Regions from separate parts of the Streptomyces sp. NBC_00996 genome, predicted to be linked through region 2. Evidence: riboswitches for the same ligand, from Rfam matches in the RefSeq annotation. Region 2 holds a riboswitch; the other holds the start of a gene.
The links. Region 2 has a riboswitch for glycine ahead of gcvP (aminomethyl-transferring glycine dehydrogenase). Riboswitches for the same ligand answer to the same signal wherever they lie in the genome.
Positions count from the first base shown of each region.

Region 1: it holds a riboswitch for glycine, as region 2 does, so the genes downstream of both, gcvT (glycine cleavage system aminomethyltransferase GcvT) here and gcvP (aminomethyl-transferring glycine dehydrogenase) in region 2, are expected to answer to the same signal.

Region 1 is NZ_CP108723.1:7,627,756-7,631,157, reverse strand. It holds gene OG390_RS35800 (enhanced serine sensitivity protein SseB) at 1-9, opposite strand, end outside; gene OG390_RS35795 (AAA family ATPase) at 139-813, opposite strand; glycine riboswitch at 982-1,084, shown strand; gene gcvT (glycine cleavage system aminomethyltransferase GcvT) at 1,232-2,350, shown strand; gene gcvH (glycine cleavage system protein GcvH) at 2,470-2,847, shown strand; gene glyA (serine hydroxymethyltransferase) at 2,861-3,402, shown strand, end outside.
Region 2 is NZ_CP108723.1:1,771,614-1,775,015, reverse strand. It holds gene OG390_RS08600 (DNA polymerase IV) at 1-831, shown strand, start outside; gene OG390_RS08595 (PRC-barrel domain-containing protein) at 753-1,124, opposite strand; glycine riboswitch at 1,239-1,334, shown strand; gene gcvP (aminomethyl-transferring glycine dehydrogenase) at 1,512-3,402, shown strand, end outside.

The sequences.
Region 1 (3,402 bases), 5.9 Mb from region 2:
GAAGTCCATCTGTCTACCGCCTGCTGTGAACCGCTGTTCGGGTGCTCCGGTGTTCCGGCTGGCTAGGTTAGTGGGCTCGTACGGCCATCTCGTACGTCTGTTTCGTACGAGAGGGTCGCCGTCGGCTCGTACGGTCCTTCAGCCGCCGAAGTCGATCCGGCGCAGCACGTCCGCCGCGTCCCGGTCGATGAGGACCGCCGAGCCGCAGCCCTCCGGCAGGTCGCCCTTCTCCACGGAGCGCAGCAGCCGGGCGACCGCGCCGCGGTGGCGCGCGAACGCGTATCGCGACACGCCGCGGCCGCGCTCGCGCTGGCCCTCGAGGGCGGTTCCCGGTGTGACGTCGAGCAGCAGCAGGTGCAGCGCGCCGCCCCGGCGCCGGGCCTCGCGGGCGAGCCAGCGGCGCACCCAGGCCTGCGTACCGCAGTCATGCACGACGACTCCGGCACCGGAGCGCAGGGCGCGGCGCAGTCCGGCGTAGTGCGCGACGCGGACCAGGGGGCGGTAGACCGCGTACGGCAGCCATCGGATCATCCGCTCGTCCCAGCGGTCGCGGGTGTCCTGGGAGTCGATGCGCGCGCCCGTGACGGCCCGGCGCATCAGCGTCGACTTGCCGCTGCCCGGCAGCCCGGTGACCACGACGAGGTCGTACGCACCGAAGTGCAGCCCGTGCGGGCTGTGTCCCGCGCGGTCCCTGAGGTCGCGGACGACGGCCGTCGGCAGCGGGCCGCACGCCTCCCGGGCCGGGGCGGCGGGCTGCTCGGGCAGCGCGATGCCCGAGGTCGTGGCGTACGCGGTGGTGCTGTTCACCGTGATCGTCCTCCCCTTGGGTCTGGAGTCCCATCCCCGTCGAGTGTAAAGAGAAGGTAATGCGCGGTGCTTCTTGTTTGCGTACTCGGACTGCCACAGACCGGTCACAGATGCGGACTGCCGGGATCGGACGGCGCGTGCAATGATGTGCGCGCCAACTGCATACCGGCCGCTTGAATCCGCGCGGGAGAGTTCCCGGTCACGTACCACGTGCCGGGGCGCCGAAGGAGCAAGTCCCTCCCTTGAATCTCTCAGGCCCCGTTACCGCGCGGGCGAGGCACATCTGAAAAGCGGGCCGCTGACCAGTGGCTCCACCCAAGGTGCAAGTCAGGACCACCGTTTCGCGGGGTCGTGATGAACCTCTCAGGTTCCGATGACAGATGGGGAGGAACGACCTCGCCGTCATGCCTTGGGAGCCCCACCGATGAGCAGCAACGCACCCCGTCACACCGCGCTCGATGCCCTGCATCGTTCGCTGGGCGCGACGATGACCGACTTCGCAGGCTGGGACATGCCCCTGCGCTACGGCTCCGAGCGCGACGAGCACCTCGCCGTCCGTACGAAGGCCGGTCTCTTCGACCTCTCGCACATGGGCGAGATCACCGTCTCCGGCCCGCAGGCGGCCGAGCTCCTGAACCACGCCCTCGTCGGCAACATCGCCTCCGTCGGCGTGGGCCGCGCCCGCTACACCATGATCTGCCAGGCGGACGGTGGCATCCTCGACGACCTGATCGTGTACCGGCTGGCCGACACCGCTTACATGGTCGTCGCCAACGCCTCCAACGCGCAGGTCGTGCTGGACGCCTTGGTGGAGCGTGCCGCGGGCTTCGACGCGTCGGTGCGCGACGACCGTGACGCGTACGCGCTGATCGCCGTGCAGGGCCCCGAGTCCCCCGGCATCCTCAAGTCGCTCACCGACTCCGATCTGGACGGCCTCAAGTACTACGCGGGTCTGCCCGGCACGGTCGCGGGCGTCCCGGCACTGATCGCGCGCACCGGCTACACCGGCGAGGACGGCTTCGAGCTGTTCGTGAAGCCGGAGCACGCCGTCGAGCTGTGGCAGGCACTGACGAAGGCCGGCGAGGGCGTCGGCCTGGTCCCCTGCGGTCTGTCCTGCCGCGACACGCTGCGCCTGGAAGCGGGCATGCCGCTGTACGGACATGAGCTGAACACCTCGCTGACCCCCTTCGACGCCGGGCTCGGGCGGGTCGTGAAGTTCGAGAAGGAGGGCGACTTCGTGGGGCGTACCGCCCTGCAGGCCGCCGCCGAGCGCGCCGCCGAGAACCCGCCGCGGGTGCTCGTCGGCCTGATCGCCGAGGGCCGTCGCGTCCCGCGCGCCGGGTACCAGGTCGTCGCCGAGGGCAAGGTGATCGGCGAGATCACCTCCGGCGCCCCCTCCCCCACGCTGGGCAAGCCCATCGCGATGGCGTACGTCGACGCCGCGCACGCCGCTCCGGGCACGGCCGGGGTCGGTGTGGACATCCGGGGCAGCCACGAGCCGTACGAGGTCGTGGCGCTGCCGTTCTACAAGCGTCAGAAGTAGAGACTGAGCGCGGTCCACAAGGAGCCAAAAGCGACACCGCGCGCTTCTTCCCTGCTCATCGGCAGGTCCAGCAGTCCCCCATTCACCAGCACTGACCCGCGTACAGGAGAATTCAGGCCATGAGCAACCCCCAGCAGCTGCGCTACAGCAAGGAGCACGAGTGGCTGTCGGTCGCCGAGGACGGCGTCTCGACGGTCGGCATCACCGAGTTCGCGGCCAACGCGCTCGGCGATGTCGTCTACGCCCAGCTTCCGGAGGTCGGTTCCACGGTGACCGCGGGTGAGTCCTGCGGCGAGCTGGAGTCGACGAAGTCGGTCAGCGACCTGTACTCCCCGGTCAACGGCGAGATCACCGAGATCAACGAAGACGTGGTCAACGACCCGTCGCTGGTGAACTCCGCGCCCTTCGAGGGCGGCTGGCTGTTCAAGGTGCGCGTCGCCAAGGAGCCGGCCGACCTGCTCTCCGCCGATGAGTACACCGCCTTTTCCGCCGGCTGAGAGGTCGTAGAACATGTCGCTTCTGAACATGCCCCTGCACGAGCTGGACCCGGACGTCGCCGCCGCCGTCGACGCCGAGCTGCACCGCCAGCAGTCCACCCTGGAGATGATCGCCTCGGAGAACTTCGCTCCGGTCGCGGTCATGGAGGCCCAGGGCTCCGTCCTGACCAACAAGTACGCCGAGGGCTATCCCGGCCGCCGCTACTACGGCGGCTGCGAGCACGTCGACGTGGTCGAGCAGATCGCCATCGACCGCATCAAGGCGCTCTTCGGCGCCGAGCACGCCAATGTGCAGCCCCACTCGGGCGCCCAGGCCAACGCTGCCGCGATGTTCGCGCTGCTCAAGCCGGGCGACACCATCATGGGTCTGAACCTCGCGCACGGCGGGCACCTGACCCACGGTATGAAGATCAACTTCTCCGGCAAGCTCTACAACGTGGTCGCGTACCACGTGAACGACCAGACCGGTCAGGTCGACATGGCCGAGGTCGAGCGCCTCGCCAAGGAGTCCAGGCCGAAGCTGATCGTGGCGGGCTGGTCGGCGTACCCGCGCCG
Region 2 (3,402 bases):
GTACGGCTGCTGGGGAAGGCGCATGGGCACGCGCTGTACGCGATGGCGCTGGCCCACGACGAGCGGCCAGTGGTGGCCGAGCGGGAGACCAAGTCGGTGTCGGTCGAGGACACGTACGACGTGGACATCCATGACCGGGTGCGGGTCGGCCTGGAGGTGCAGCGGCTCGCCGACCGGTGTGTGCGGCGGCTGCGCGGGGCGGGGCTGTCGGGGCGGACCATCGTCCTGAAGGTGCGCAGGTACGACTTCTCGACGCTGACCCGGTCCGAGACGCTGCGGGGACCCACGGACGATTCGACGGTCGTGCGGGAGGCCGCCGCGCGGCTTCTGGAGGCGGTGGACACGACCGGTGGCGTACGGCTGCTGGGTGTGGGCGTGACCGGGCTCGCCGACTACACACAGGAGGACCTGTTCGCGCAGGCGTATGCGCAGGCGCAGGCCGCCGCGGGGGAGCCGGCGATCCAAGAGCATTCCGCGGAGGAGACGCAGCAGGAGTCCTCCGAGGAACATGTGCCGCCCGCCGAGCGGAGGTGGCCCGCCGGGCACGACGTGCGGCATGCCGAGTTCGGGCACGGGTGGGTGCAGGGCAGCGGCCTCGGGCGGGTCACCGTGCGGTTCGAGACGCCTTACTCCGAGCCCGGGCGCGTACGGACGCTCCGGACCGACGATCCGGAGCTGGAACCGGCGGAATCGCTGCCTCTGGTGGAACGAAGACTGCGGGATCCGGAGCCCCGGGTCGCGGACCCCGGACCTCAGGCGTCCTCCGTGCCCGCGAGTCGGCCGAAGTCGCGGTCCGGCGGGGGCGGAGCGGGCGCCACATCGAGACCGTAGTGGTGGTAGAGCTGGAGTTCCTGCTCGGGGGAGAGGTGGCGTCCGACGCCGAAGTCGGGGGCGTCCTTGATCAGGGCTCGGTCGAAGGGGATGCGAAGGGCGCCCTCGACGAGTTCACTGGGCTCCAGGGGCACGAAGGCGTCCCTGCTGAACAGGCCCGTGCGTATGGCCGCCCACTCCGGGATCCCGGTCGCGTCGTCGAGGTAGACCTCGTCGATCGTGCCGATCTTGGTGCCATTGCGGTCGAACGCCTTGCGGCCGATCAGGTTGCGCGGATCGATGTCGGTCTGCACGGTCCCTCCTCTTGGTCGCAACTCATCCGTAAGCACTACAAAAGAGCACATTCAGGAAGGCGGCCACTCGAAGGTTGGGCTCTTGTCCTCGCTGGTAGGCTGGCAGGCGGCTGCTGACCCCGTGCGGGAGAGTCCTCCAGACTTCATCGGAGGCGCCGAAGGAGCAAATCCTCCCCGGAATCTCTCAGGCTCACGTACCGCACGGACGAGGTCACTCTGGAAAGCAGGGCGGGCGTCGATGGCCTCCGCTCTCACCGACGGTGAAAACCGGGTCGTCAGCGGACGGTCCGGTGAAACTCTCAGGTTGAGATGACAGAGGGGGAGGCCGTCGGGGTACCCGTGCCGGGGTGCCCCTCGAAGGTCGCGTCAGACCAGGAGGCCTCCGCAATGACCGCCCATCGCATTCCGCTCTCCGAGCTCGAACAGGGAATCCCCTTCGAGCAGCGCCACATCGGGCCCGACTCCGAGGCACGGGCCAAGATGCTCGCGCAGGTCGGGTACGGCTCGCTCGACGAGCTGACGGCCGCCGCGGTCCCGGACGTCATCAAGAACGCCGACGCCCTGGACCTGCCGGGCGCGCGCACCGAGGCCGAGGTGCTGGCCGAGCTGCGCTCCCTCGCGGACCGCAACCAGGTGCTCGACTCGATGGTCGGCCTCGGCTACTACGGCACGTTCACGCCGCCGGTGATCCTGCGCAACGTCATGGAGAACCCGGCCTGGTACACCGCCTACACGCCGTACCAGCCGGAGATCTCGCAGGGCCGTCTCGAGGCGCTGCTGAACTTCCAGACCGTGGTCGCCGAGCTGACCGGGCTGCCGACCTCCGGCGCCTCGTTGCTCGACGAGGGCACCGCGGCCGCCGAGGCGATGGCACTGTCCCGGCGCATGGGCAAGAACAAGAAGGGTCTGTTCCTGGTCGACGCGGACGCCCTGCCGCAGACCATAGCCGTCATCGAGACCCGCGCCGAGCCGACCGGCGTCGAGGTCGTCGTGGCGGACCTCAGTGAGGGCATCCCCGCCGAGATCGCCGAGCGTGAGATCAATGGCGTAATGATCCAGTACCCGGGCGCCTCCGGTGCCGTACGCGACCTCAAGCCGATCATCGAGCAGGCACACGAGCTGGGCGCGGTCGTCACCGTCGCCGCCGACCTGCTTGCCCTGACCCTGCTCACCTCGCCCGGCGAGTTCGGCGCCGACATCGCGGTCGGTACGACACAGCGCTTCGGTGTGCCGATGGGCTTCGGCGGGCCGCACGCCGGATACATGGCGGTGCGCGAGGCCTTCGCGCGCAGCCTTCCGGGGCGACTCGTCGGCGTGTCCGTCGACGCGGACGGACACAAGGCGTACCGCCTGGCCCTGCAGACGCGTGAGCAGCACATCCGCCGCGAGAAGGCGACCAGCAACATCTGTACGGCTCAGGTGCTGCTCGCGGTGATGGCCGGTATGTACGCCGTCTACCACGGTCCCGAGGGCCTGACGACCATCGCGCGGCGTACGCACCGGTACGCCACGATCCTCGCCGCGGGTCTGACGGCGGGCGGGGTCGAGGTCGTGCACGGCGCGTACTTCGACACGCTGACCGTGCGGGTGCCGGGCAAGGCCGCCGACGCCGTCGCCGCCGCGCGCGTGGGCGGTGTCAACCTCCACCTCGTGGACGCCGACCACGTGTCGATCGCCTGCGACGAGACCACCACGCGCAAGCAACTGGCCGGCGTATGGACCGCGTTCGGCGTCGAGGGCGACATCGAGGCGCTGGACGCGACGGCGCTGGACACGCTGCCGGCCGAGCTGCTGCGCACCGACGGCTACCTCGCCCACCCGGTCTTCCACCAGCATCGCTCCGAGACCGCGATGCTGCGCTACCTGCGCAAGCTCTCCGACCGCGACTACGCGCTCGACCGCGGCATGATCCCGCTGGGCTCCTGCACGATGAAGCTCAACGCGACCACGGAGATGGAGCCGGTCACCTGGCCCGAGTTCGGCCAGATGCACCCCTTCGCGCCCGCCGAGCAGGCGCAGGGCTACCTCACGCTCATCCGTGAGCTGGAGGAGCGGCTCGCCGAGGTCACCGGCTACGACAAGGTCTCGCTCCAGCCGAACGCCGGCTCGCAGGGCGAGCTGGCCGGTCTGCTGGCCGTGCGTGGCTACCACCGTGCCAACGGCGACGCGCAGCGAACCGTTTGCCTCATCCCGTCCTCCGCACACGGCACGAACGCCGCGAGCGCCGTGATGGCCGGCATGAAGGTCGTGGTCGTCAAGACCTCGGACGACGGCGAGA